2 linked regions of the Chryseolinea soli genome follow. The protein of the gene in region 2 interacts with the protein of the main gene of each other region in a pairwise test. Links are inferred from orthologs where the notes say so. Each region holds a gene or a part of one and is shown on either strand. Other genes may lie near its edges. The genes, in order: D4L85_RS09835 and ftsA.

What was found.
Region 1: the proteins of ftsA (region 2) and D4L85_RS09835 interact in binary tests that used the Escherichia coli proteins (3 or more experiments, as listed by UniProt). The link is inferred for Chryseolinea soli from one-to-one orthologs.

The regions. Positions count from the first base shown.
Region 1 is NZ_CP032382.1:2,257,458-2,272,603, reverse strand. Bases 5,742-8,496 are described here. They hold D4L85_RS09835 (rod shape-determining protein), read left to right. Parts: upstream 5,742-6,483; coding sequence 6,484-7,509; downstream 7,510-8,496. Other genes in these bases: D4L85_RS09825 (Rod shape-determining protein MreD), read left to right, coding at 8,352-8,496; mreC (rod shape-determining protein MreC), read left to right, coding at 7,513-8,355; purH (bifunctional phosphoribosylaminoimidazolecarboxamide formyltransferase/IMP cyclohydrolase), read left to right, coding at 5,742-6,298. Also shown: D4L85_RS09870 (hemerythrin domain-containing protein), read left to right, coding at 1-473; D4L85_RS09865 (dihydrofolate reductase family protein), read left to right, coding at 633-1,139; Holliday junction resolvase RuvX, read left to right, coding at 1,417-1,830; def (peptide deformylase), read left to right, coding at 1,930-2,484; D4L85_RS09850 (methionine aminotransferase), read left to right, coding at 2,489-3,652; D4L85_RS09845 (amidohydrolase), read left to right, coding at 3,826-4,656; more of purH, read left to right, coding at 4,772-5,741; more of D4L85_RS09825, read left to right, coding at 8,497-8,864; D4L85_RS09820 (penicillin-binding transpeptidase domain-containing protein), read left to right, coding at 8,936-10,750; rod shape-determining protein RodA, read left to right, coding at 10,750-12,024; D4L85_RS09810 (DUF2306 domain-containing protein), read right to left, coding at 12,037-12,723; D4L85_RS09805 (hypothetical protein), read right to left, coding at 12,781-13,884; D4L85_RS09800 (2Fe-2S iron-sulfur cluster-binding protein), read left to right, coding at 13,923-14,339; D4L85_RS09795 (thymidine kinase), read left to right, coding at 14,424-15,020; type IX secretion system anionic LPS delivery protein PorZ, read left to right, coding at 15,023-15,146. UniProt on the Escherichia coli protein: Forms membrane-associated dynamic filaments that are essential for cell shape determination. Acts by regulating cell wall synthesis and cell elongation, and thus cell shape.
Region 2 is NZ_CP032382.1:296,839-312,040, forward strand. The notes cover bases 12,331-15,141. They hold ftsA (cell division protein FtsA), read right to left. Parts: upstream 14,486-15,141; coding sequence 13,175-14,485; downstream 12,331-13,174. Other genes in these bases: ftsZ (cell division protein FtsZ), read right to left, coding at 12,331-13,084; D4L85_RS01085 (cell division protein FtsQ/DivIB), read right to left, coding at 14,548-15,141. Outside these bases: D4L85_RS01035 (tetratricopeptide repeat protein), read left to right, coding at 1-1,080; D4L85_RS01040 (phosphosulfolactate synthase), read left to right, coding at 1,080-1,883; D4L85_RS01045 (DUF368 domain-containing protein), read left to right, coding at 1,894-2,832; D4L85_RS01050 (shikimate dehydrogenase family protein), read left to right, coding at 2,835-3,578; excinuclease ABC subunit UvrB, read left to right, coding at 3,721-5,742; D4L85_RS01060 (PD-(D/E)XK nuclease family protein), read right to left, coding at 5,941-8,862; D4L85_RS01065 (hypothetical protein), read right to left, coding at 8,912-9,319; D4L85_RS01070 (rhomboid family intramembrane serine protease), read left to right, coding at 9,614-11,191; more of ftsZ, read right to left, coding at 11,534-12,330; more of D4L85_RS01085, read right to left, coding at 15,142-15,202. UniProt on the Escherichia coli protein: Essential cell division protein that assists in the assembly of the Z ring. May serve as the principal membrane anchor for the Z ring.

The sequences.
Region 1 (15,146 bases), 2.0 Mb from region 2 along the record:
TTCCCTACATCGCGCGACTCGTGGAGAGCTTTAAAGCAAACCACGAAGATTTCCGGACGGTGGAACGCGACCTGAAAATTGTTTTCCCGCTGTTCGTCGAAGATTTTATCGCGCACATCTATGAAGAGGAGGACACGCTTTTCAGCTACATCCAGGCGCTGGAACGCGCAGCAAAAGGCCGCTACCTGCCCACGAAATTGTATTACCTGATGGAGAAAAATTCCGTCCAAAAATTCGCCATGGAACACGAAGCCCACGACGACGAAATGGAAGGCATCCGCAACATCACAAAAGATTATACCCTCACGCCCCAGGCGCCGTTGCACGTAAAAGTTTTATACAACGAATTGAAAGGCTTCGAAAAAAGCCTCATCACCCACGCCCGCATCGAAAACGAAATCCTCTTCCCCAAGGCCATGGCCCTGGAAAGCAAAGTGAAGACCACCTTCTTCGAAAAAGCCAAGCTGAATTAACGACACGTCAACAGTTTCACGTCCCGACAAAAAACGTCTCCCGCGAATTGCGGCAAAATATTCTGTGGCTCATCCGTAAAACAACTGCGGTAAAACTTTCGTCGAAAAACATATTGGCGCACGCATCTCCAACGTTGTAGTTCCGTTCCTTAACCTACTATGCGAAAGATCATTCTGAACCTGGCCGTCAGCCTCGACGGCTTTATTGCCGGCCCCAACGGCGAATACGACTGGTGCTTTGCCGACGCCGACTACGGCATGACCAACTTCCTCAACAGCATCGACGCCGTGGTCATGGGCGGCAAATCGTACCGGCTTCTTCTGCAGTATGGCGCACCCTATCCGGAATATACGAACTACGTTTTCACACGCACCGAAAAATCAACACCGTATGCAAACGTGGTGTTCACCCGTGACGACATTGCTGAGTTTGTTGAAGCACTGAAAGAAAAAGAAGGGAAGAGCATTTGGTTGTTTGGTGGCGCGGAAATCATCCATCCTTTGCTGGAGAATGATTTGGTGGACGAACTGATGCTGTCGGTGCACCCGGTGCTGTTAGGCGATGGGTTGCCTTTGTTCCGGAAGTTAAATGAGCGGAAGGCTTTTAAGTTGATGGATAGTATTACATATCCTTCGGGGCTGGTGCAGCTGTATTATAAGAAGTGACTCTCATGTCGCGGGCACGATTTTTTTTAAAGAACTACGCTTAGATTCAAGACATCCAGAGTTTCGAGTGCGGCTTCATGTAGAACAAGACCTGGCAAACACCGATAGGCCGCTGGTCCCATCAAATGCTGCCTGATCCAATTGTGCTGTCCACGGGGTTCCTTGAAATCGTGCGAAGCCAGAGGAGGGGCGTGCCTGCGGAACGACGTGCTTTTGCTGATCGGCCAGAAGCACTTCACAAGTTTTGTTGTAGCTTGCCACCTCAACACACTTCTCAATGGGCAGGGTTCTCGCAATCGACTATGGCACTAAGCGCACCGGCATTGCTGTGACGGATCCCTTGCGCATTATTGCCACGCCGCTGGAGACCGTTGCATCGGCAGGCCTGTTGACTTTTTTAGTTGACTACGCAAAAAAAGAAACCGTCGACGAGTTTGTCGTCGGCATGCCCAAGACCCTTTTGAACGAAGACTCGGCCATTGCGCCGCTGGTACGGAAATTTGTGGAGACGTTGAAAAAAACTTTCCCCGACAAGGCCGTCCACCTGGCCGACGAGCGTTTTACAAGCAGCATGGCCATGCGCGCCATGATCGACGGGGGGATGAAGAAAAAGGACCGCCAGCAAAAGGGCAACGTCGACAAGATCAGTGCCACCATCATCCTGCAATCCTTCCTGGAAGCAAAACGCTAGTCTCCTCCTCCGTTTCAGGCCCGGTCCCGGAAAAGATTTTGCTCCAAAAGTATCTTCGTGGGCGAGAAAGAATTAATTGTGTGTTATTACCTTTGCGCCATGATCTATCCTATTATCATGTACGGCGATCCAGTGCTGCGTCAGCGGGCGAGCAACCTGGAACACGGCACGGACGTGCACCAGTTGATTGAAGACATGTTTGAAACCATGCACAATGCCAGTGGCATCGGGCTGGCCGCGCCACAGATCGGAAAAAGTATCCGGCTGTTTGTGGTCGATGGCACCATCATAGACGACGAGCCGGCCATGGCCGACTTCAAAAAGGTTTTCATCAACCCGGTGATGGTGGAAGAAGCCGGCGAACCGTGGGAATATGAAGAAGGCTGTCTCAGCATTCCAAACATCCGCGAAAAAGTATCCCGCAAGGAAAACCTCATCATCAAATACTACGACGCCGACTGGGTGCTCCATGAAGAGCACTACGACGGCATGAAGGCCCGCATCATCCAGCACGAATACGACCACATCGAAGGAAAAATGTTCGTCGATTACCTGACACCATTAAAGAAGCGACTGCTGAAGGGAAAGCTGGCCGATATCTCCAAAGGCAAAGTGGACACAGAGTACCGGATCGCCGCGCCCTTGAAAAAATAATGCCGTGGCAACCTCTCCGCTGCCCATGAATATTCCCTCGCGCTTACCCGACGTTGGCACCTCCATCTTCACTGTCATGTCGAAGATGGCGCTGGACTACGGTGCCATCAACCTGTCGCAAGGCTTCCCCGATTTCAGCATCGACCGCACGATCATCGAGCTGGTGCATCGCTACATGGTGGAAGACCACAATCAATATGCCCCCATGCCCGGGGCCGTGGCGTTGCGCAACGCCATTGCCGGGGTGATCGGCCGCACGTATGGACGTACCGTTGATCCCGAAACCGAGATCACCGTTACGCCCGGCGCCACGGAAGCCATCTTCTCCATCATTGCCGCTTTCATCACCACGGGCGACGAAGTTTTGTTGTTCGATCCGTCGTATGATTCCTACAACCCGGCCGTCCGCTTGAACGGAGGCATCCCGGTGCACCTCCACATGCGCCAGCCCGACTTCTCCATCGATTGGGCCGAGGTACGGCAAAAGATCACGTCGCGCACCCGCATGATCATGATCAACACACCGCACAATCCCACCGGCGCGGTGTTGTCCGAGGCCGACCTGCGCGAGCTGGAGCGCATCGCCTTGCAACACCATCTGCTCGTGTTGAGCGATGAGGTTTATGAACGACTCATCTATGACGGCACGCCACACCAAAGTGTGTTGCGCTATCCCGGGCTGGCCGCACAAAGTCTCGCCGTGTTTTCGTTTGGCAAGACCTTCCACGCTACCGGCTGGAAAGTGGGCTATGCAGTGGGACCGGCGGCGCTCATGAAGGAGGTGCGCAAGGCTCATCAGTTTATTGCCTTTTCGGTGAACACCCCGGTGCAACTGGCGTTGGCGGAGTACCTGCAAACACCGGATCACTACGAACGACTGGGTGACTTCTATCAGCAAAAGCGCGATTTCTTCCTGGAACAAATCAAGGGTTCGTCCTTTGAGCCGCGACCCTGCAAAGGATCATATTTTCAATTGGTCTCCTACCGCGGCATCTCCTCACAGCCCGACGTGGCCATGGCCGAGGAGCTGACGCAGAAATTTAAGGTGGCGGCCATCCCGGTCTCCGTTTTCTACCAGGATAAGACCGACAACCGGCTGCTGCGTTTTTGTTTTGCTAAAAAGGAAGAGACGCTGGCTAAGGCCTGCGAAATTCTCCGGAAACTTTAGGCCGTCCCGGAAACGGAACCGATCTTCCAACAGCTCGGAGCATAAAAAAATAAAAAGGCCCGAAAACGTGGCTGTCCGCCGATTTTAAACGCTTTCTATGCGACGGCCAAAAAGCGCTTCGCATTTCCCGCGGCATTTGTTTTCTTTGCGGTCCGGATAATTTTACACCTGCCATGCACGACTTAAAAATCACCTTAATTCAGTCGGATATTCACTGGGAAGACGTCGACGCCAATTTGTCGTCGTTCGAGGAGAAGATCTGGCAGATCAGTGGCTCGACGGACGTGATCGTGCTCCCGGAAATGTTCACGACCGGATTCACGATGTCGGCACAGAAATATGCCGAACACATGAACATGCGCACCTTCAAATGGATGAAGCAGATGGCCGATCAAACCGGCGCGCTCATCCTGGGCAGCTATATTGTGACGGTCCACGACCGCTATTACAACCGTTTGCTGTGGATGGAGCCGGGCGGAAATTTTAAGACTTACGACAAGCGCCACCTTTTCCGGATGGCCAACGAACATAAAACCTATGCGCCCGGCGAGAGCCTCCTCATCGGCACCTGGCGCGGTTGGAGGATCTGCCCCCTGGTTTGCTACGACCTGCGCTTCCCGGTGTGGAGCCGCAACAAGTGGGACCTCACTTCGAAAAGGCTTTCCTATGATGCGGCCATCTACGTGGCCAACTGGCCCATTACCCGCATCGATGCTTGGGATACGCTCTTAAAAGCCCGCGCCATTGAAAACCTAAGCTACATCGTGGGCGTGAACCGCATCGGCCAGGACGGCCAGGGCATTGAATATAACGGCCACTCGTCGGTGATCGGTCCCAAAGGCGACACGATCTATACCAACGAAGGCATGGAAGCCATCCGCACAACCGAACTCAGCGCCAACGCACTCCAGGCGTTCCGCGACCGCTTCCCGGCGTTCATGGACGCCGATGATTTCACGATCGAGTTTGAGGAATACGAAGAGTCGGATTATCTCCCCGGATAATCTCCCGCGGGCTTGAGGGGAAGGACCGGAAATTTCTCGGGGCTGTTTTCTATTTCGTTGCGCAACGCCTACTTTTGCACCTCGATTTGTAAACGCTTTAATCTCATAAACTTCCATGTCCAGCCGCAAGATCACCCGCGCCCTCATTTCTGTTTTCTATAAAGACAATCTGGAACCCATCGTTCACACGCTGGCCAAGCAAGGCGTGGAGTTTGTGTCGACCGGGGGCACGCAGGAATTTATTGAGAAGCTCGGCTACCCGGTGGTGCCGGTGGAGAAACTCACGGGCTATCCCTCCATTTTTGGGGGTCGCGTGAAGACCCTACACCCCGCCGTTTTTGGAGGAATCCTTTACCGGCGTGAAGATTCGGGTGATCTGAAACAGGCCCAGGAATTCAACATTGCGCCCTTGGACCTTGTCATCGTGGACTTATATCCCTTTGAAGAAACGGTGGCCAAAGGGGGTAGTGAAGAAGATATTATTGAGAAGATCGATATCGGCGGCATTTCGCTGATCCGCGGCGCGGCCAAAAATTTCCAGGATGTGCTCATCGTCTCGTCGCGCAAGCACTACGGCGCCTTGCTGAATCTGCTGCAGTCAGGCAACGGCACGACCTCGCTGGCGGAGCGGAAAAAGTTTGCCGCCATGGCCTTCGACGTCACATCGCACTATGACACGGCCATCTTCAACTACTTCAACCAGGAATTCCAATTCCCCGGTTTCAAGAAGAGCATCCCCGACGGGCGCACCCTCCGCTACGGCGAGAACCCCCACCAGCGGGGGACCTTCTATGGTGATCTCGACGGTTTGTTCGAGCAATTGAATGGCAAAGAGCTCTCCTATAACAATCTTGTCGACGTAGACGCCGCCGTGAACCTGGTGAAGGAATTCGATGGCGAGACCGCGTTTGTCATCATCAAACACACCAATGCTTGTGGTGTGGCGGTAGCCCCCACGGTAAAGGAAGCCTATCTGAAAGCCTTCCAGGCCGACACCCTTTCTGCTTTTGGTGGTGTGCTGGCCACGAACAAGAAGATCGACCTGGCCTCCGCCGAGGAGATCAACAAACTTTTCTTCGAGATCCTCATCGCCCCGGCATACGACGAGGACGCCTTGGCCTTGTTGAAATCGAAAAAGAACCGGATGCTCCTGCTGCAAAAACAGTCGCTGAAGGAAACCATTCAATATAAGAGCATCCTCAACGGCGTGATCGAGCAAGACCTCGACCTAAAGACCGACGCCAAGGAAGATCTGAAGGTTGTGACGAAGCGTGTACCGAGCGCCCAGGAGGTAGACGCCCTGTTGTTTGCCAGCAAGATCTGCAAACACACCAAGTCCAACACGATCATCCTGGCAGTTGACGGACAACTTGTCGCCAGTGGCGTGGGGCAGACCTCGCGCGTGGACGCTTTGAAGCAAGCGATCGAGAAGGCGGCCGCGTTTGGCTTCGCGCTCAACGGTGCGGTGATGGCTTCGGATGCTTTCTTCCCTTTCCCGGATTGTGTGGAAATTGCTCAACAACATGGGATCAGGGCGGTCATTCAACCCGGGGGTTCGGTGAAGGATCAGGATTCTATTGCCTTTTGTGACCAACACGAAATGGCCATGGTCTTCACCGGCATCCGACACTTCAAACACTAATAATGTTGTAGTTGTTGATTACTTCTTCGAGTGTAAGTTCCGAGCGATAAATTATTTTTACTGGCGCTAAAAAACTTACATTTTTGAAGCGTAAATCTTTAATTTGGTAAATTAAATGCAATTTTGCGTTTTACCCTCCAGTATATCAGGCGTTCACTACTTTTAACAATAGGCAAAAGACATACATGGCATTTTTTGACTTCTTCACCAGCGATATTGCGATAGACCTGGGCACTGCAAACACCCTGATTATCTACAAAGATAAGATCGTAGTCGATGAGCCCTCCATCATCGCGCTCGACAAAGTGAATACGAAAGTTCTGGCCATCGGCCGGGAGGCTATGCAAATGCATGAAAAGACCCACGATCACATCAAGACCATCCGCCCCTTGAAAGAAGGCGTGATTGCCGACTTCCAGGCAGCCGAGATGATGATCCGCGGTCTCATCAAAATGATCGACACGGGCAAACGCCTGTTCCCACCGTCATACCGCATGGTGATCTGTATTCCCTCGGGCATCACCGAAGTGGAGAAGCGCGCCGTGCGCGACTCGGCCGAACATGCCGGCGCCAAGGAAGTATATATGATCTATGAACCCATTGCTGCCGCCATCGGCACGGGCATCGATATCGAGCAACCCATCGGCAATATGATCGTCGACATCGGTGGAGGAACTACCGACATCGCGGTGATCGCCCTTTCGGGGATCGTATGCGACCAGTCAATCCGCGTCGCCGGCGACACCTTCAACCGCGACATCCTGGACTATATGCGCCGCCAGCACAACCTGCTGATCGGCGAGCGCTCTGCCGAGAAAGTGAAGATCGAAGTAGGTTCGGCCTTGACGGAACTCGATGACGGCCCCCCGGACTACGAGATCCGCGGTCGCGATCTCATGACCGGTATCCCCAAGACCATCAAGATCAGCTATTCTGAAATTGCTTTCGCACTCGACAAATCCGTTTCCAAACTGGAGGAAGCCGTATTGAAAGCGTTGGAGACCTCACCCCCGGAATTGTCGGCCGACATCTACGAACGTGGCATCTACCTGACGGGTGGAGGAGCTTTGTTGCGCGGGCTCGACAAGCGCCTGGCCTTAAAGACCAAGTTGCCCATTCACGTGGCAGACGATCCGCTGCGTGCCGTGGTTCGCGGCACCGGCCAGACCTTGAAAAATATTCAACAATATCGTGCAGTATTGATGACGTAAGACATGGAGCGGCTCCTTCTGTTTGTTTATCAAAACCGCGCCTTTTTTTCCTTTCTAGCATTAGAGATTTTTTGCGCCTGGCTGATCGTGCAGAACAATCAGTACCAGGGCACCAAGTTCTTTAATTCCTCCAATGGGCTCGTCGCCACCATGAACAACTTCTCGCAAGGGGTGCGCGACTATTTCCAGCTTAGCGAAGTGAACCGGATGCTGGCCGAAGAAAACGCCGCCCTTAAAAAGCAGCTGGGCCGTCCCGGGCATCCCCTGGTCTATCCCCTGGATTCACTGACCATCCGCGACTCGGTGATGGTGAAACAATACGATTTCATCAGCGCCAAGGTGGTCAACAACCATGTTGACTTCTTTAAAAACTACATCACCATCGACAAGGGGAGAGACGCCGGCCTGGAAGCGGGCATGGGCGTGATCAGTCCTTTGGGCGTGGTGGGCAAAGTAAAAACCGTGTCCAGCCACTACAGCGTGGTCACCTCCATTTTGCACATCGACTGGATGGTGTCGGCGCTGCTGAAGCGCACCGGCGATTTCGGCACCGTGCAATGGCAAGGCAGCGATCCGGATCATATCATCCTAAAATACATTCCACCCCACGTCAAGCCCATCGTGGGCGATTCGGTGGTCACCTCCGGCTTCAATGCCATCTTCCCCGAAGGCGTCATGATCGGTGTGGTGGACGATGTGAAGCTTCGCAATGGAGCGCTTTTCTATGACCTGCAGGTGAAACTGAGCCAGGACTTCCGGAAGCTGTCTTTCGTGACCCTGGTCAAAAACAATCTGCAGCAAGAGCAGGATTCGGTGGAACAGGTTATTCTTAAACTGGAACGATGAGCAGGTTCAGCATCTTAAGCATCATATCCTTTTTCATTTACCTGTTCTACCAGGTATTGATCCTGCAAAACGTGGTGCTGTGGCACACCGCCTTTTGTTTTTTGTATGTGGCCTATCTGCTGGTGCTCCCCGTGGAAACCAACCCGCTCATCCTGATGGGCATCGGGTTTATGATGGGCTTCACGGTAGACCTCTTTTACGAGAGCATCGGGCAGCACGCATTCGCCTGCGTGCTCATTATGTACGTGCGCAACTATTGGCTCAATAATCTTACACCGCAAGGCGGTTACGACAGCGGTGCCGTACCTTCGCTGTCGTATGGCGCGCAATGGTTCGTGGTCTACATCACACCCATGCTGTTCCTGCACCACGTGGTGCTGTTCTATATAGAGGCCGGTGGCTTCGGTATGTTTTGGTTCACGCTGTGGAAAGCAATTACCAGCACTTTTTTTACTTTGTTTGTAATTTTAATTGCGCAGTTCTTGTTCCCCAGCGGAAGAGGTCGCTAAGCTTTGCGCGCGACATGTGTCCTTTGTATTTTTTTTACGCCCGGTAGAAGGATTTAAAATTTTGTCGAAAAATGAATGAAGGCAGGAAAGAAATAATTCAGATCGTCTTTGTGCTGGTGGCCCTCATCTTCCTGGTGAAACTTTTCTTTATCCAGGTGCTGGACGACCGCTATGCCCAGTTGGCTAACAGCAACGCCATCTTACGCCAGATCGACTATCCCGTGCGCGGCCTGATCCGCGACCGCCACGGCAAGCTCATTGTATATAACACACCCGAATTCGATCTCCAGATCATCCACCGCGAAGTGAAGAACCTGGACACCGCCCGTTTCCTCGATGTCTTTTCGCTCACCCGTGCAGAGCTGCTTCAAACCTTCAAAGAATTGAAGCTGAAAAAGGAATATTCCCCGGTAAAACCCACCATCTTCCTGACGAAACTTTCCGCACGCGACTTTGCCAAGATCGAAGACAACATCGACGAGTTTCCCGGCTTCTACATCCAGGCCCGTACCACGCGCGCCTATAACGCCCAGGCGGCGGCCAATGCCATTGGGTATGTGAGCGAGATCTCGAAAACAAAACTGGAAAAAGATAAAACCGGCATCTATAAACAAGGTGACTACATCGGCCAAAGCGGCATCGAGGCCTATTACGAGCAATACCTCCGCGGCACCCGCGGCGTGCGTTTCAAACTCCGGAACGTTGATGGCATCGAAAAAGGATCTTTCCGCGACGGCGAAATGGACACCTTGTCCACCCCAGGCCAGGACTTAACTACGACCCTCGACCTGGAGCTTCAGAAATACGGCGAATACCTCATGAAGGGGAAATCCGGAAGTATTATCGCCATCGAACCGAGCACGGGCGAGATTTTGTCCATGGTCTCCGGTCCATCCTATGATCCCACGCTGTTGACGGGAAAGAACTACAGCTCCAACTTCGTGCTCATCAGCAATGATACCATGAAGCCGCTGTTCAACCGGCCCCTCATGGCCCAGTACCGTCCCGGATCCATCTTCAAAATTGCGCAGGCCATGGTGGCCTTGCAGGAAGGGGTGATCACACCGGAGACGCGCATCCGCTGCGACCGTTCCATCATCGACTGCCACGGCCCACATACCAATGAGGACCTGCGCGGGGCCATCACCAACTCTTGTAACCCCTATTTCCGCGACGTGCTCCGCCGCATGCTGAACAAGGGCAAGTCCAACAATCCGTTCGACGACACGCGCATCGGTCTGGCCGAATGGGACAAGCACATCGGCAGTTTCGGTTTTGGAAAGCGCCTTGGCATTGATTTGCCAAACGAGAAAAACGGATTGGTACCCAGCCCGGCCTTCTACGACCGTGCCTATGGTGGGCGGCCCTGGAAATTTTCAAACATTTACTCCATCGCGATCGGTGAGGGCGAAAACCTCGTGGTGCCGCTACAGATGGCCAACTTTGCGGCCACAGTGGCCAACAAAGGATATTACATCACGCCACATCTCGTGAAGTCCATTGGCAATTCCGGCAAACCCTTGCCTGCGTATATAGAAAAGCACTACACTACCATCGATTCGATGTACTTCAGGGTAGCGGCCGACGCGATGCAGCGCGTGGTGGAAGAGGGAACGGGCCAGTACCGGGCCAAACTGAAAGATGTTATTGTGTGTGGCAAGACCGGAACCGTTCAGAACGATCCGAAGCCTGCGCACGCCGTGTTCATTGCCTTCGCTCCGAAAGAAAATCCGCGGATCGCCGTTTCTGTGTATGTTGAATCCGCCGGTCAGGGTGGACGTTCCGCGGCCTCTATCGCCAGTTTGATGATTGAGAAATACTTGTACGGCGCCACGCAGCGTCCGCAAATCGAGGAATATGTGTTGAAAGGAAAATTCCTGAACTGATGAGAAACAACAACGACATCATATCCGACAAGATGGATTGGGTGACCGTGGCGCTCTATTTCGCCATTGTCTTCCTGGGATGGATCAACATCTACGCGGTTACCTACGACCAGGCCAAGAGCATTTCGATCTTCAATGTCGATATCAACTCGGGGCGGCAACTTATTTTCATTGTTGGTTCTATTTTTATTATCCTGGCCATTCTCATCATCGACATGCGGTTTTACGAAACCTTCGCGTATGTCATCTATGGGGCGATCCTCTTCCTGTTGTTGCTGGTGCCGATCATCGGAAAAGAAGTGGGTGGTAACAAGGCTTGGTTGGGCATTGGATCGTTTGGTGTTCAACCTTCGGAGTTCGCCAAATTCGCCACGGCGCTGGCCGTGGCCAAGTATATCGGTTCCGTTGGGTTTAGGATGGACCAATTGCGCAACCAGATCATTCTCTTTGCCATGATCGGGGCATCGATGTTGCTCATCCTGTTGCAAAAGGATACGGGTACCGCACTGGTGTTCACCGTTTTCACGTTAGTCTTTTTCCGCGAAGGCATGTCGCCGATGCTAATCATTTGTGGCGTGGCTGCAGCAGCGATCTTTATCCTCACGCTGCTGGTCAAGTCATACTACCTGTTCGGCGCGATCGTTATTGCACTGCTCGTAGCCATTATCATGGGCAAGAAAAAGCCAAAGCGTATTGCCACACTCACGATCATAGCTTTCGCTTTGTGCGGGGTGATCAAGAGCGTGGATTACGTGGTGACGAACGTGTTGCGCCCCCACCAACAAAACCGGATCAAGGCACTCATCAATCCCGATGCCGACCCGCTTGGATTTGGATGGAACGTGACCCAGTCAAAGATCGCCATCGGCAGCGGCGGATTCCTGGGGAAAGGATTTTTGAAAGGCACACAAACCAAGTTCGACTTCGTGCCCGAGCAGAGCACCGACTTTATTTTCTGCACGATCGGCGAGGAGCACGGCTGGCTGGGAAGCCTCTTCATCATGGCCCTCTTCGTAGGGTTGCTGCTGAGGATTGTGTTTTTGGCGGAGCGACAGAAAAATCGCTTTGCGCGGGTGTATGGCTATTCGGTGGCGTGCATTTTCTTTTTCCACTTCGCCGTCAACATCGGGATGACCATCGGGTTGTTCCCTGTGATCGGGATTCCATTGCCGTTCTTTAGCTATGGCGGATCTTCGTTGTGGGGCTTTACGATCCTGTTGTTTATCCTGCTCAAGCTGGACATTCACCGGATGCAAGTATTGCAGCGGATCTAACGTTTCCTCTATCTATTTCTTTGTTTCGCTTTCGGCGGCCGCAGGTACCGGGATCATTTCACCGCGATGGTGTCGCGACCAGCGCACGATGAGTGGTACCAAAATTACTGTAGGGGAAAGCCAGGCGACGAGGGGCGGTGCGAACGTGTTGTTGTTCACCACAAGAAATGCTGTGAGTGCCGCGATGTAGCAGCCGATCATTCGTTGCAAATGCGCAACGAGCCAGAATCTTTTGCTGTCTATGGTATGCCGATAATAGCGCACATCTTTTTGTGCGAGCCTCAGACCAAAAAATCCAAAAACGAGGAAGACTACGCCAAACTGTTCTCCCTTCCATAACTGATACGCACCCAATCCCATAAATCCGAAACCGAAGACAATCATGCTCAGGGTAAGGATCCAGTCGATCACCGCCGGCTGTTGGCCTTCGCCAAGCTTTTTCAGATACAGGTAACGCTCACCCGTGCCGACCAGGTACAATGTGAACACGCCCACCATGAATAGGAAATAATTGGGATGCAGCGCCGATAACAACAGAGAAGATGCTCCCGCCGTGATCATGGCAAAAAGAAAGGCCTTGCCCACCCTGCGATGAAGCCTGTCGCCCTTGCTTTTGATGATGTTGATGGTGCCGGCGATCAATCCGATGGCGCCTCCGGAAATATGAAGGAACAGAACAATCTTGAAGAGTTTTTCCATCGGTTTAGGTTAGGTGATAAAATGAAAGATGCCGGGAAAGGACTTTGCGGGTGGTGTTTACAGGAATCGTCTTTCCACCAGCTCCATAAATTCATGAAACTCTTCGCTGTCGTGGTCCCAACCGGCGGCGTGTTCTTCTTCGATGTAGCGCATAGCCCCTTTGATGTTGTCGTACCGATCGAGTTGGTCGATGGCGCGGCTGAACAATTCGAAGTCACCGTGAAAGAGCACCTTGGTGAACATGAATTTTTGGTTGATGGTGAGGCTGTCTTTGATCTTCCCGATCTTTTGAAAATTGTCGATCACCGCCGCGCGGGGCTGTTGCTTGATGGATTCGTTCAGCGAGGGCTGGGGCACCGGGGGCTTTGGCTCGGGCGCTGGCTTGGGAGGCTGCGGCGCGGGTTTAGGAGGCTCGGGTGCAGGTGTTTCTTTTACCAGCGGCGTGATCAACGGCTGGCCTGGTTGCGGGCTGGCCGGAGGTGTGGGTCTGGGAGTCGTGGGCGGCGCCGTGAATTCGGGAGCCTGCATTTTGGACACATAAAATTTGTTTGCGTCCAGGGGCACCACAGCAGAGAATTTTTCCAGGTATTCCTCCACATCTTCCGGGTTGAAGTTCACTTCTTCCAGGATCTGGTCCAGGATGGCAAAGGCTTCGTTTCCGGAGATTTCCTTCACATCCCTTTCTTCCAGTTTTTGCAACATGCGCTCCAGCGGCGCCTTATTTATTTTCAGGTACTTGATCTCTTCACGAAAGGGCGCCACTTCCAGTTTATTGTTTTTTCCGGCCAAGACCATGGCAAAGAAATCGTAGGGATCGAACACGGCCAGCAGGGCCTGGCTCACGGCCTTTTTCAACAAGGGCGCAAAGTGGGCCTGGCCGATGGAAATGTTTTGCGACAACACCCGCATTAAATTCTCAAGCGAATCCTTCACTTCTTCGTTCTCATAGTCGAAGTAGGCGCTTTTCAGCTTCTTGGTCTCCTCCCGCCACGCCTTGAACAGCTCGCGCACGATAAAAAGATTTACCTGCTGTACGTTGCACAGCGACAGAATTTCCTGTCCCGTGATTTTTTCCTTCGAGGCAAAGAATCCCTTCAGCACTTTGTCGGCGTAGGCATCGCCATAGAGGGCGATGGCTTCCAGACTAATCTTTTCGTCCATGCGGTAATAGTCAGATTAATACTTTGGCTATAAAGTTAATGGATAATTCAGCAATGTGCACGTTCGGACCCTCCGGATCAACCCTGGTTTTTGCCGTTGAATTTTCCCTATTTCAATCTACCGAAAACGCCATGACCAAGCTCACGATCGAAAATCTTTTTCACCGCGAATTGGAGGTCCACGATCTCTCCAAAAGCCTGTTGCACCACCTGCACAGCCACGGGGTTGACTGGATGCACTCCTGCGGTGCCAAAGGCCGCTGCACCACCTGCAAAGCCATTGTCGTGAGCGGTCTGCAGCATCTTAACGCGCCCACGGCCCCGGAATTGCGATATCGCCAGGAGGGCCTGTTGCGGGAAAATGAACGGCTGGCGTGCCAGGCCACGCTACAGGATGATGTTTGCATCCGGGTGCCGGAATCGGGCAAGCTGCCCCACGTTCAGTACTCACCCTAAGTTCGCCCACGTTTCCGGTCAACCGCAGAAACTTTGCCCTTGCCTTCCACCCCACATCCGGCGACAACCTCTATCTTTAAGCCCATGTTTATCGAACCCCATCTTGGCGGAAAATCCAGGCGCGAACAGGCGGGCTGGATCGAAGTGATCGCCGGCTGTATGTTTTCCGGTAAGACCGAGGAGCTGATCCGCCGGCTCAACCGGGCCATCATTGCCAAACAATATGTGGAGATCTTCAAGCCCGTGATCGACCGGCGCTATCACCAGGAGCAGGTGGTGTCGCACAACGAAACCGCCATTCGCTGCACACCCGTCAATTTCGCCAACGACATTTTGCTGCTGGCCGGCACCTGCGATGTGGTGGGCATTGACGAGGCCCAGTTCTTTGACGATGCTATCGTAGACGTATGCAATACGCTGGCCAACCAGGGCAAGCGCGTGATCGTGGCGGGACTGGACATGGATTATGAAGGAAAACCTTTTGGCTCGATGCCGCAATTGCTGGCCGTGGCCGAGTTTGTCACAAAAGTTCACGCCATCTGTGCACAAACCGGCGAACTGGCGTCGTTCTCTTTCCGGTTGAGCGACAACGATGCGCAGGTGATGCTGGGCGAAAAAGGAGAATATGAGGCGCGCAGCCGGACCGCCTTCCTGCAAGGCATGAAAGAAAGAAAGAAATGAAAATGCCCCGTCTTCTTTGCCGGATCGTTACAGCTTTATTTTTAAGCTTCACTTTACTCCCTCACCCGGGTGCTGCCCAAGGCGACATCCCGTTGGGCAACTGGCGGATGCACATCTCCTATAACC
Region 2 (15,202 bases):
CTATCCCTGCAAGGCAACCACGCCGAGGCCATCGAGAACTACGAGCAAGCCTTGTTGCTGGCCGACGACAAAGATGAAGTATACTACAGCATCGGGTTGGCACATCAGAGCATGGAAGACTATGAGAAGGCCATCGAGGCCTACAAGAAATCCATCGAGATCAACATCAATCACGACGGCTCGTTGTATGAACTTGCTTTCTGTCTGGACGTGACCGGGCAACTGGAAGGCAGCATCGAGTATTATCAGAAATTCATCGACGAAGATCCCTACTCCACCGCGGCGTGGTATAACCTCGGCATTGTATACAACAAGCTCGAGAAATACCAGGAAGCGCTCAACGCCTACGATTACGCGATCACCATCGACGAGTCGTTTGCCTCCGCTTATTTCAACACGGGCAACACCTACATGAACATGAGCGAGTACACCAAAGCGTTGGATGCCTTCCGCAAGACCGTGGAGATCGAAGGCCCCAGCCCGGAAGTGTATTGCTGCCTGGGAGCCGCTTATGAAAGCCTGGAGCAATACGAGCTCGGGCTGAAATATTTCCAGAAAGCCACCAAACTCGACTCGCTCTACGACGAAGCTTGGTTTGGGGCGGGCGCTTGCCTGGAAAAACAGGAAAAATGGTATCAGGCCCTTCATTTCTATAATAAAGCCCTGAAAATCAACACTGAAAATCCGGAATATTGGAAGTCGGTGGCCCATGCCGAGTTCAAAGTGGGCAACACCGTGTCCAGCATCGACGCTTATGAAGAGGCCTCGAAACTGGAACCCGGCGACAAGGAAATATGGCTGAATTGGTCGTTTATCTACTACGAACAAGGCGATCACGACAAGGCTATAGAGACCTTATTGACGGGATTTGACGAAATTCCGGATGATGCCGAATTTTTCTACCGCATGACGGTATACCTCATCGAAGCTGGTCGCTTTAAAGAAGCCTTTAATTATTTGGAAAATGCTTTAATTTTGGACTTCGATGGACATACCGCCCTGTTCGATTTCTTTCCTAAGATCGAGACGCAAAAGGCGCTGTACAAGATCATCGAGCAGTTTAGAAAAGAAAATAGCTAATGAACTACGAACTTAAAAACCTGCCTGAGCGTACGACCAAGCCCAGGCAATATGGCTTTACTATGGCCATGGATAAGGGCTTGAGTATACGCGAAACGGAGGATTTTGTCAGTATTTGTGCAGATCATATCGATATCGTGAAGTTGGGATGGGCCACCTCCTTTGTGACGCCCAACCTGAAGGATAAGCTGAAAGTATACAAAGAGGCCGGTCTGCCGGTCTATTTCGGAGGCACGCTTTTCGAAGCCTTCGTGATCCGCGACCAATTCGAAGATTACCGTCGTTTATTGGATAAATATGAGATGTCGTTCGCAGAAGTGTCGGATGGCTCGATGGACATCGACCACGACAAGAAATGCGACTACATCACGAAGCTGGCCGACCAGGTAACCGTGCTTTCGGAAGTGGGGTCTAAGGACGCGGACAAGATCATCCCGCCCTACATGTGGATCGAGCTGATGCAGAAAGAGTTAGACGCCGGCGCCTGGAAAGTGATCGGCGAAGCCCGCGAAGGCGGAAATGTAGGCCTGTTCCGGTCCACCGGAGAGGTACGTTCCGGTCTGGTGCAAGAAATTCTCACGAAAATCCCCTTTGAAAAGATCATTTGGGAAGCTCCCCAAAAGGCACAACAAGTGTGGTTCATCAAACTGCTGGGCGCCAACGTGAACCTGGGCAATATCTCTCCAGAAGAAGTTATTCCCCTGGAAACCATACGATTAGGTCTACGAGGTGACACCTTCTTGCACTTCCTCGGTATAGAAAAGAAGAACACCAACACGGCGCCGCCCTTCGAGGTAGACTAAGCATACCGATTTGAGAAGACCCAAAGACTATATCCTCCTTTACTTGAAAGGCATAAGTATGGGAGCCACCGACGTTATACCCGGCGTTTCCGGCGGCACCACGGCCTTGCTCACGGGCATCTACAACGAGCTTATCGCCTCGCTGCAGGCCATCGACCGGAAAGCCCTTCAAATGTTGAAAAACCGCGATTTTGCGGGATTTTGGGAGAAAATCAACGGCAATTTTTTATTGACCATCTTTCTGGGCATCATCACCAGCATCTTTACGGCTGCCAAGGGCATGATCTACCTTTCCACGCGCCATCCTGTGGCCACTTCAGCCTTCTTTTTTGGCCTGATTGCCATTTCGGTCACCCTGATGCTCAGGGAGATAAAGAAATGGAACGGCGGCATCGTCATTGCGCTCGCAGCAGGCACCGCCATCGCCTATGGCCTATCGATTTTACCCGCGTTTCACACCCCCGACGCCCTCTGGCTCGCCTTTTTCGCAGGAATGGTGGCCGCTTGTGGCATGTTGTTGCCTGGAATTTCCGGGGGGTTTATCCTGCTTATTATCGGGAAATACCGGTATATCATCAACGCCATTACCAACTTCCAATTACCTATGTTGCTGGTATTCAGCCTGGGATGCGTTGCCGGACTATTGGGGTTTTCCAGAATTTTGGGGTGGGTAGTAGACAACTATCATGGCGCAACCGTAGCTTTGCTGGCCGGGTTGATGCTAGGCACCCTCAACAAGTTGTGGCCGTGGCGCCAGGTCATGGAATTTGTGACCAACAACAGAGGCCAGCAAGTACCCGTGTGGGATAAGAGCATTTTGCCCTGGCATTATGTGGCAGTTACCGGCAAGGACCCACAGGTTTTTCAGGCCATTTTGATGATGGCCATCGGCGTTTTCATCATGGTATTAGTAGAAAAGATTTCAGCAAGACTTAAAACAAAACTCTGAACATGGAAAAAGTATTCGGGCTAATCGGTGCCACCGTTAGCCACTCGTTTTCAAAGGCTTATTTCGATGAAAAATTCTTCCGCGAAGGACTTCGCGACTATCACTACGAATTGTTCCCCCTCTCCAACATCACGGATATTGAAGCATTGTTAAAAGAAACCAAAGGCCTCACCGGCCTGAACGTGACCATCCCCTACAAAGAACAGGTGCTGAAGTACTTGGACGAAGTAGACGGGTTTGCTAAAAAGATCGGCGCAGTGAACGTGATCAAGATCAAAGACGGCAAGCTGAAAGGCTTTAACACGGATTCGGATGCCTTTTATGAAACCATCGTGAAATGGCTTCCCGAAGGAAAAACATTTAAAGCCCTCATCCTGGGCACTGGCGGCTCTTCGAAGGCGGTTCAAGAGGCGCTGAAAAAAATGAAGATCGATTATAAGGTGGTTTCGCGTGAAGCAAAAAAAGGAAACTACACCTACGCCGACCTGGAAGCCAACCCCAAACTCATCAGCGAGTCGCTGCTCATCATCAACACCACGCCCCTGGGCATGAGCCCCAACACCGAGACCATGCCGCCGATCGACAACGAGCACATCGGTCCCGACCATTACGTATACGACCTGATCTATAACCCAGCACGCACCATGTTTTTGCAAAAAGCAGAGATGCGCGGCGCCACCATCAAGAATGGTCTGGAAATGCTGCACGTCCAAGCTGAAAAATCGTGGACGATCTGGAATAACTGACACCTACCCGGTTAAAAAAATGAAATCGCTTCTGGCAACGGAAGCGATTTTTTTATTGTTTGACCGGAACCACTAACTTGACGTTGACGTATGCGTTAAGGAAGTTATCCCAAACATCAATCCCCGAAATTATCTTCAGCCTATGGATTTCAAGCTCAGCAGTGAATACGAACCGACCGGCGACCAACCCCGGGCCATCGAACAACTAACGAAGGGCGTAGAGGCCGGTGAGCAACACCAGACCCTGCTGGGCGTTACCGGATCGGGCAAGACGTTTACGATGGCCAACGTGATTGCCCGCACCAACCGCCCAACCTTGATCCTCAGTCACAACAAAACGCTGGCCGCCCAGTTGTACGGGGAGTTCAAACAGTTCTTTCCCGAAAATGCCGTGGAGTATTTTATCTCCTACTACGACTACTACCAGCCGGAGGCCTTCATTCCATCTTCCGGATTATATATTGAAAAAGATCTTTCCATCAACGAAGAAATCGAAAAGCTCCGCCTCAGCGCAACCTCTTCGCTATTGACCGGCCGGCGCGATGTGATCGTCGTAGCTTCCGTATCCTGTATCTATGGTATCGGCAACCCGGAAGAATTTGGCAAGAACGTGATCAAGCTAAAAACCGGCGAGACCATTGTGCGCAACAAGCTTTTGTTTGCCCTGGTGGACATTTTGTATAACCGCACCGAAGTCGAATTTAAACGCGGCACCTTCCGGGTGAAGGGCGATACAGTGGACGTATTTCTGGCCTATGCCGACTATGCCATCCGCATTTACTTCTGGGGCGATGAGATCGAATCCATTCAGCGCATCGACCCCGTGAGCGGCAAAAAGATCTCGGACGAATCCATCGTCACCATCTTCCCGGCCAACTTGTTTGTGACGGGGAAGGAATCGTTGCATCAAGCCATCCGCGAGATCCAGGACGACATGGTGGCGCAAGTGAATATGTTTGAAGCCGATCGCCGCCACCTGGAAGCAAAACGCTTGAAAGAACGTACGGAGTTTGATATCGAGATGATGCGCGAGCTGGGATACTGTTCGGGCATCGAAAACTACAGCCGCTATTTCGACCGGCGACGACCCGGCGATCGCCCCTTCTGCCTGATCGATTATTTCCCCGACGATTTCCTGATGGTGATCGACGAAAGTCACGTCACGGTGCCCCAGGTCCGCGCCATGTGGGGCGGCGACCGCTCGCGCAAAGTGAACCTGGTCGACTATGGTTTTCGCTTGCCCTCGGCACTGGACAACCGGCCCCTCACGTTCAATGAATTTGAGACACTCCTCAACCAGACGGTTTATGTGAGCGCGACGCCGTCGGAATACGAGCTGCGCAAATCGGAAGGTGTGGTGGTGGAGCAAATCATTCGCCCCACTGGCTTGCTAGACCCCGAGATCGATGTGCGCCCCAGCAAAAACCAGATCGACGATCTGTTGGAAGAGATCGACGAGCGCGTGAAGAAACACGAACGCGTGCTGGTGACCACCCTCACCAAACGCATGGCCGAGGAGTTGACCAAGTACATGGACCGGGTGGGCGTGAAATGCCGGTACATCCACTCGGAAGTGACCACCCTGGATCGCGTAGAGATCTTGCGCGAATTGCGTTTGGGTGTCTTCGACGTTCTCGTGGGCGTGAACCTGCTGCGCGAAGGACTTGACCTGCCCGAAGTCTCCCTCGTCGCCATCCTGGATGCCGACAAAGAAGGCTTCCTCCGAAACCAACGCTCGCTGGTGCAGACCATTGGCCGCGCCGCCCGCAATGACCAAGGCCGCGTGATCATGTATGCCGACAGCATCACAGAATCTATGCAACTGGCCATTGATGAAACGAATCGCCGTCGCACGATCCAGCGGGATTACAACACAGCAAACGGTATTACGCCACGCACGGTCCTGAAATCGAAGGGCAACATCCTGGGCCAAACCAAAGTGGCCGACTCCAAGAAGACGCACAAATATTATGTGGAGGACGAAGAGGCTACGTTGGCTGCTGATCCGGTGGTGGCTTATCTCAGCAAGGATGAGCTTACAAAAATGGCGGACCGTACGCGGAGGGCGATGGAGAAGGCTGCCAAGGAATTGGAGTTCATGGAGGCGGCGAAGTTGCGCGATGAATATATGGCGATTCAGAAACTTTTGGAGACGAAGGTCTAATGGTGCGAAGCAGCTATGCGCCGGATGTCAAAATTCGGCTGATGAGGGATTGATTTGTGTCCAATTCATGTTGCTGAAGAACACCAATATGGGCGACCCGCCGTTGTTGGTGTTCTTCACCAACAACATTCGCATCACGGAAACATTATTAAGAACGACACGCTTCGCATCACACAAAACATTGTTAAGACAATACCCTCACCGATAACAAATCCCCTGATACGGACAATTCCGGCAAATCTCCGGATCCGTGGTCTGATCGAAGGGAGTTTCAATATCGAAAAGCTCTTCCAATGTTATTTTCAGTCGCTGCTCAAATTCCGGTAACAAGGGGTCGACATCGGTGACATACTCCCGCCCTACTTTCAATCCAAATTTAAAATCATCATCGAACAGGTTCATCCGGTTGATGAGGCCGGGGACGATGCGTGTGCCGCGGTGACTTGCGTTGGCGCGGTAGAGCAGGGCGTAGAGCAGAGTTTGGAAAGCGGCCTTGTTGCGTTTGCCGTCGCGAACAAACAGGGACTCCACGCTGTCGAAATCCAATTTGTCTTTACCGGTTTTATAGTCGATCACGCGCAAGACATCGTCTTTGCGATCTACGCGGTCGATCTTTCCGCTGAGCAACACATGGCCCGGAGGTTTGCCAATGGGCACTTGATACAACATGCCCTCCTGCTCCACAGCTTCCATCGTGAACGGGGCATAGGCCTTGTCCATTTCGATGATGCGGTGGGCAAAGCGTTTTACCACTTCGCGCACCACGAGACGTTGGCCTTCGTAGACGACCGCCTTGCCGGGCTCCAGTCCATAGGCCTTTATGAATACTTCGTCAATGAGTTGATCGATGCGCAAACCGGCGTGATCAAAATCCGCAGCCTCGATATGCTTGCTTTTCTTTTGTTCGCGGAGGCGTTTGTAGAAATGTTCCATGACGTCGTGCAGGAAGTTACCGAGGATGCGGGCATCCAGGTCTTCTTCGACGGCGTCGGGTTCTCGGATGCGCGCCACCTGGCGGAAGTAGAAGCGCAGGCGGCACTCCATGTAGGTGTTGAGGGCGGAAGGCGACAGGCCGCGGAACATGCTGTTGCCTTCGCTCAGGCGCGCCAGGGTTTGCATCACGTCTTCATTTTTTTCTACGGTGATGGGCGTGATGGGTGTGGGTTGTACGGGGTTGTGCAGTATTTTCTTTTCGAGGTGCAGGCCGCTTTCGTACATCAGTTGTTGCAGGTAGCGGCTCATTTCGCCTTGCCCCAGCACATCGGTTTCGGCATTGTAGAACAGGAAGACGTTCTCTGCCCGTTGCAGGACGCGATAAAAAAGATACGCATACATGGCATCCTGGTGCTCGACGGTGGGCAGACTATAGGCTCTGCGGATGTTGAACGGAATGTAGGATCCTTTGCCGGCCGACGAAGGGAAAGCCCCCTCGTTGAGCGAGAGGATGAACACGTTTTTATAATCCAGGTTACGCGTTTCCAATACGCCCATGACCTGCAAGCCTTTCAAAGGCTCGCCTGTGAAGGGTATCTTGTAGGCCTGGATGAGTTGACGAAAAAGACGCAAAAAAGATTTCAGCACGACAGACTTGGTGCGGGTTCGCGCCGGAGCTTCTTCCTCAGAAGTTGAGGGGGAATGTTCTTCTTCCATGTCATTGCCCATGACATCTTCCATCCGGTTCAACAGCTTCACGAAGTGAAACGCATATTCCTTGTCGAAGGTCGTGATGCCGGTCATGCGTCCGATTTCCATGACGATGTCCTGGAGATAGCCGATGATGTTCGCATCGGCCATGGTGAAGATCAGGCGATGAAGGGGTACGGCAGACGCCAGGAAGTTCCGGTGAACGTGCACCCAGTTGTTGCTCAGGATCTCCTTGCGCTTTGCATTGGCCACGGCAGCATCGGCTGCGACCACGTAGGGATGGCCCAGCAAGGCCAGCACCTGGCGGTGATTGAATTGGTCGTGACGGGCGCCGATCTGCATCTCGATCAACAATTCCACCAGGTTGTACAGCGGTGTGCTGCTCACGGGAAAACCCATGGTGATGTTGAGCTTTTCCACATCGGCCGAAAGGCCATGCAATACGGGCAGCAGGAGCTTTTCGTCGGGCAGCACGATGAGCGTGTCCTCCGGGTCGATGCCCGCTGCTAGCTGCTCACGCAAGACCTGCGCCATCACCTTGGCCTGCCCCACCGGCTGCGCGGCACCAAAGACACGGATGGATTTCGGCTGTCCGGCATCCTTACCCGACTGCAACACGGCTGTGAAATGCGACGGTATATCTTTTGAAAAGGTCTTTCCCAACACGGGGTGTTGCTGGTATTCACGGAAAAACTTGCCGGCTTCCTGGGTGTTGTTGTTGACGTAATACTCATCCAAGTCCCAATAGATGTTGGCCATGCCGCGGTCCACAAAAAAGGACATGATCTTTTCTTCGGCTTTGGTGAGTGCGTTGAAGCCCGCAAACACCAACGACTTTCCCTTCACGCGTTGCGCCATGCCTTCGGATAGATTTTCGGCTACGTGGCGATGCAACATGCCCTCATAGGCGAGGCCCTCGGCCAACAAGGCCTGACCGAAGCGGGTGTACAGGGAGAAAAGTTGATTCCATACGGTCAGGAACTTTCGCTTGTTTCCCGTTAAGTGTTCTTCAAAGCTACCCCAGAAGGTCTTTAGGAATTCGCGTTGTTCGTCGGTGAGATAGTCGAAGCTGGAATCGAGTTCTTTTTGGTGACTCAGGTCCTGAAACAGTTGGCCTGGGTTGACGAGGTATTTGTCGACCTCGTCGAAATCGCGCAGCAGCATGTCGCCCCAGAAATAGAATTTGTCGAAGGGTTCGCTGGCGGTCTCCGGCGATTTTTTCAGCAACTCAAAATGCGTCTTGAACAGGCGATGGATCAGCTCGAGCTTGTCCGGAACTTTCAGCTCCGTGAGGTCGGCAATAAAGTCTTCGATGGTGATGAGCCTGGGCGCAAACGTGGGCCGTTCCAGGAACACGCTCAGGTGTTTGCGAAAATACAGCACGGCCCGGCGGTTTGGAAAAATCACCGTCAACGCATCCAAGGGACGGTAGTTCTTATAGAGGGTTTCCGCGAGTTCGTACAGGAATGGCTTCATGCTAAATCAATCCTGAAAGAACGGCTATCCCGTTGAATAAATCAACGCCTCAATACCGGTTGGCGGTAGATTTACAAAAGTCGGCAGGGGCGTGATTGTAGAGGTCCTTGACGCTATAGGTCAGGGAAAGCGTGCTCCCGTAAACGGTACCCGTGCCTTCTATGGCGTAGCCGTTCACTTCCTGATAAGGGATGATGACGCGGTCGTAGGATACCGAGGCATGTACCAAAACATCGGATGCATAAAAGTTATCGATATAAATCTCCCCTGCATAGGCAGACTTCCGGATATAGATCTGATAGTAAGAGAGATCGTTATACATGTCGCTATATTCTTCCATCTCGTAATTGCCGGTCAGATTATCGCGCACGTCGTAGCGAGGCTCCACGGTGTAAACATCACAAGCGAAAAGGCTGAACAAGGCAAACACAGCAACATAGGGCAACGACCGTTTCATAACTTTGAACATTGGTGTTACCGGTAGAATTACAAGTTTGAGGCCAGGATTTTGGGCCTGTTGCGGTGGCGTTGGGGGCAATGGGCGGTACATTCAAAGTACTATTGGAGTGACAACGTCGCCATGCGTACACCCGCCCAAGCCGTGGCTTGGAAAAAAAATATCCAACTTTTGAGATACACTAAATTTCGCGGATATTGGGTAAACGCAACCGAATTGGCAGCTCGTGTCCACAGGAGGAAGACATAAAAATTGTTTGGCAGCCATTAACCTTAACTGATACAGGCCAACGTTATGAAAGACAAAATCAGAATTATTTTCATTCCGACGCTACTCACCTTCATCGGACTACTCATCGGCTACACATTTTTACATTGGATTCTGTTCATAAAGCTCGATCTGTTTGCGTTAAAAGACATCGTCACAAACTTCGGCATTCCGCTCGTACTGACGGGATTGGCCGCCTGGGTCCTAGTAAGGCCCAAGCTTAAAATACTAGCCCTGGAGGCGAAACGTGGCAACTGGCGAGACTTCTATAGCTTCATCCTGTGGATTGTACTCACTATTCCCCTGATAATCGCCCAGGAATATGTCGTCACCGCCTCCGGACAACTTACTGAATTAAATTCAATTGACGAGATAAGGGCTACCGAGGCAACGAAATTCTACACGTTAAAAAAGTATTACATCGACAAAAAAGCCATCGGTGTTCATCCTGACTTTGACGTTTCCGGCAAGCATAACGAACACCTGAATATGCATCTTTATATTGCGCTACCCATCTTTTCCAGTGCAGCCGATACAACAAAATCAGAAACCCCAGCTTGGTTAGGAATAGAATACCGCGAAACGATAAGCAATAGATTAGAGGCATCCGAGAAGGAGAAAAAGTACCAGGACTTTGTAGCCGGCAGCCAGCGTGACTTCGATAGCAAGGACGTTTCAAAGTTTGTCTACCTGGATAGAATCAGAAACTCCGATAAGAAGGAAGGATTGGTCGAGGCCGCCCGGAAGAACTCTCTTGTTAAGGGCGATGAAACGATTCTCGTACCGGTAACTGAACCTTATAATGCAAGGAACGGCCATAAGCTATCGTGGATATTAGGTTCCTCTTTGGTTGGCCTCTCCATTTGGCTCCTCATGTTGTTGATCCCGAAAATAGATGAGACCCATTTGAACAGAATTATGGAGGGAAAACCCGACAAGGTGGCCCAGGAAGAGATGAAAGACTTCATCGAGTTTTTAAAACCAAGAGATGGATATTTTATTACGCCCATCCTAATCTATGCCAATCTCGCGATCTACCTCTTCATGGCCCTTTCCGGCCATGGATTTATTTCATTCAAGGGACAAGATCTATTGAATTGGGGGGCTAATTATGGGCCACTAACCAAAAGTGGCGAATGGTGGCGACTTCTTACCAGCACCTTTTTGCACGGCGGACTCATGCATGTTCTGGCAAACATGTACGGACTACTCTTCGTGGGCATCTTTTTAGAACCTTGGCTTGGCAAAAGCAAGTTCCTGATCCTCTACTTGCTGACAGGACTACTCGCCAGTGTTGCCAGCATCTTGTGGTATAGCGCCACGATAAGTGTTGGAGCATCGGGCGCAATATTCGGACTCTATGGTGTGTTCCTTGCCTTTATTCTGACAAAGGCGTTTCCATCGGAATTTGGAAAGGCATTCCTTTTGAGCACACTCATTTTCGTAGGGTACAACTTACTTATGGGGTTGGCGGGAGGAACCGATAATGCTGCACACGTCGGTGGACTGGCAAGCGGTTTTGTCATCGGACTCATGCTCCATGCGGTCATAAAAAGGGAATTTAATGCTGAGAAAGCGGGAGGGGAAGAGGTGGGAATAGAATAAGATTATCTCCCTCAACCACTGGCCGATGCTGCCAAACCGGGCACTTCCCGAATAGACTATTCAAATCGTTTTGTAAACGTTTCCCGTCACATCATCCCGCAAAAAAACAAACGCCGGACGTTATCCACGTCCGGCATTTTACATAACTACTGCGCCCTTTGCTTAAACCAAAAATTGCAAATAAAAAATGGCGCATCAACCGATTAAAAATTGGCACTCCGGCACCGGCAAAAAATATTTACCACCAACAACCACTACGAATGGAGTAAATCACCTGTCGTGCCGGAAATGCCATGTCTTGCATGTCTTTCTCTGTGTTTTATTGTTTTCTATTAAGTTAGTCTAGTCTACGTTGTCGTGCAAAAATTTATTGTTGCCCAACAGATTGTTGTCGTCGTTCAAGTTGTATTTGGAGATGAAGGGTTCGGCCGAATGGGGCACGTCCTGCATTTTCACGCCGCGGCGCAAGTAAGCCGGGAGTGACCATTTTTCGTTGAATTCTTCTTTGGTCATCTCTTGCTTGCGGGCCTGCTTCATTTTTTCCTGGCGCTCTTTTGCCTGCTGTTGCAGGCGTTGTTTGGTGGAGCGCAGTTCCATCATACCCTCGTCGTTGATCACCTGGTCGCCATAGCGTGGGGTGACGTCGTCGAAGTCGTCGTCTTTGAAGAGGCTTTCTTCGCCGTCGTCGTCGGTGTTTTCGGGTTGGACGGGTTCGACGCGATTGAAAGGACCGGTGAACACTTGTTCGCGTTCAACAGGTTCTTCCTCGGATGCGCTCGTTTTTATTTCGGGTGTCCGGCGCGAGCCCATGTCGTTGTTTTCGGTTACGGAATGATCCGGCGAGAACAGCCAGCCTTGGGAACGATCGAGGTTGTGAACTTTCTTTTCTTCTTTCTTCGCCGGCAAGTGGCTTGTTTCGGTCGCAAAGCCTGTCGCGATCACGGTGACGCGGATGCGGTCGCCGAGGTCCGGATCTACACCGTGGCCAAAGATCATTTCGGCTTCTTCGCCGGCCTGATCCTGGATGTATTCGGTGATCTCCGTCAGCTCGTCCATCTGCAATTCGGCTTCTACACCCGAGATGATGGACAACAAGATGCGTTTCGCTCCCATGATGTCGCGACTGTCGAGCAGCGGTGAAGCGAGGGCGCCTTCGGCGGCTTTGGGTGCGCGTTTATCGCCGCGGGTTTCGGCTGAGCCCATGACGGCAGCGCCGGCGTTCAGCATGACGGTGCGCACATCCTGGAAGTCGACGTTGACGTAGCCCGCCAGGGTGATGATCTCGGCGATGCCTTTGGCGGCCGTGGTCAACACGTTATCGGCTTGGGCAAAGGCCTGGCCGATGGAAAGGTTTCCAAAGATCTCGCGCAGTTTGTCGTTGAGGATCACCAGCACGGTGTCGCAGTTTTGACGCAGCGCATCGAGCCCCAGGTCGGCAGCGGCCATCTTCTTCTTTCCTTCGAAAGAGAACGGCGCGGTGACGATGCCTACGGTGAGGATGTCCATGTCTTTGGCAATCTTGGCGATCACCGGAGCTGCGCCGGTACCCGTGCCACCGCCCATGCCGGCGGTGACAAACACCATCTTGGTGCCCATGAGCATTTCGCGGATCTGCTCTTTGCTTTCCAGCGCCGCGTTCTTGCCCACTTCAGGGTTGGCGCCACACCCCAAACCTTCGGTGAGGTTGGTGCCGATCTGAAGTTTACTCGGCACAGGGCTGCTCATCAGCGCCTGGTTGTCGGTATTACAAACGATGAACTCGACATCTTTAATGCCTTGCTTATACATGTGGTTCACCGCATTGCTCCCTCCACCGCCTACGCCGATCACCTTGATGATGGACCGGTTGTTGGCTTTGGGGATCTCAAATTTGTATGATCCTGCTTCAAACATGATTAGATTTTTTTTAGTGGTTGTCTTTTTTGGTTTGGGATCAGGGTGGCCAACGCTACACGAACGCCCGCGCTCACTGTTCCGAAATACTCAATATTCGTTCTTTCCATCCAGGTCATCGATCAACAGACTCTTGGTTTTGTTCAGGATGTCGTTGAAGAAATTCTTGGATGCTGTTACCGGCTGCTTCTTCACTTTAATGGCTTTCACCACTTCGCGCGCCTCCTTGTAACGGTCCTCTCTTTCGTCCAGAGAGCGGAAACCCGATAGCACCAGGCCAACGGCAGTAGCATACATCGGACTTTTCACCGATTCGATCTTGCTCTTGCCCAGGTGTTCGTTCGGGTAACCGATACGGGTGTCCATACCGGTCATGTATTCAACAAGCTGCTTTAGGTTGCTCAACTGTGCCCCGCCGCCGGTGATCACGATGCCGCCGGCCAGGCGATTCTCAAAACCGGAGCTGATGATCTCTGCGTGCGCCATCTCGATCACTTCTTCCATCCGGGCCTGGATGATATTCGACAGGTTCTTCACCGAGATCTCCTTCGCCGCGCGGTTGCGGATGCCCGGGATGGATACGATCTCGTTCGGGCTGGCCTCTTCGGCGATGGCCTTGCCAAAACGCGTCTTCAGTTGTTCGGCCTGTTGTGGCAACACCATCAAGCCCTGCTTGATGTCGTTGGTCACAATATTTCCTCCGAACGGAATGACCGCCGTGTGACGGATGATGTTGTCGTAGAAGATCGCGATGTCTGTCGTGCCACCGCCAATGTCGATGAGGCAAACGCCGGCTTCTTTCTCTTCGTCGCTCAACACGGCCAGGCTGGACGCAAGGGGCTCAAGAATAAGATCGGCGATCTCCAGGCTGCCCCGGCGGATGCACTTATTGATGTTGTTGATGGCGTTGGTTTGGGCGGTGATGACATGGAAGTCGGCTTCCAGGCGCACACCCGACATGCCCACAGGTTCCTTGATACCTTCTTCGTAGTCCACCATATAATCTTGCGGCATCACGTGAATGATCTGGCTACCGGGCGGCACTACCATGCGATACATGTCTTGTGTGAGGCGCTCCACGTCGTCGATGGTGATCTCGTCTTCCTTGGAAGAGCGGGTGATGCCACCGTGCTGGATAAAGCTTTTTATATGCTGACCGGCAATGCCCACGTTCACCACACCAATGTCGATGCCCGCCTGGTCGCCGGCTTCGCGTATAGCTTTCTCGATGGCGTACACGGTCTTGTCAATATTGAAAACGATGCCTTTCACTACGCCCTCTGACTCGGCCTTGCCCATACCCAGCACCTCTAGCTTGCCGAATTCATTCTTGCGTCCTACAATGGCACAGATCTTTGTTGTGCCTATGTCGAGCCCGACTACAATTTTTTCGTGTTCCATGATGATAGATCTTTTATAGTGGTTGTTGTAATGCTTTTATTTTGTCACGCTTCGTTGTCTTTTTACTCTGCAACAATCTGTCCTTCGTATTCCAGATTGACCCTTCCATACTTGTTCCATCCCATCCGCGGGAGAATTTCTTTGTAGAAGATCATCAGCTTTTTAAACTTGGCTTCTATGTTTTCCGGTTTCCCGAATTCGATCTTCTCGTCGCCCACCTGGGGAAACAAGGTGATGCGCGCTTTGCTATCGACGTCGAGCTGTGCGATCTGCGCGGCCCAAAAATCATCCTCGCGGATGACGTTCAGGAGGGCGATCAGGTTCTTGCCGTCTTCGGTGTCGTTCACGTTGTTTTGTTTGAGGAGTTGGTTCACATACGATCCACTCATCAGAACCACCCGGGCTGTAAACTTATCCGACACCGGCATTACGGTTCCATCCTCGGCGATGTAGCCGTCGGGGCCATCGTTGCGAACCAGTCGTGCAATGGGGCGGCGAAGCTCGGTCTTGACCACGAGATTTCCTTTCAGGTCGCTATACAACTGCGCATCCTTGATAAAAGGTTCGCTCTTGATCTTCTTCTCCACGTCTTTCAGGTTGACACGGTCCAGCGTAGCGCCTTTCAAGGTCTCCTTGTTCAATTGCATGAGGTTCACGATGTCGGACTCATCCAGGAAGTGATTTTCGTTCACGTTCACCATCTTGATGGTGATGTCC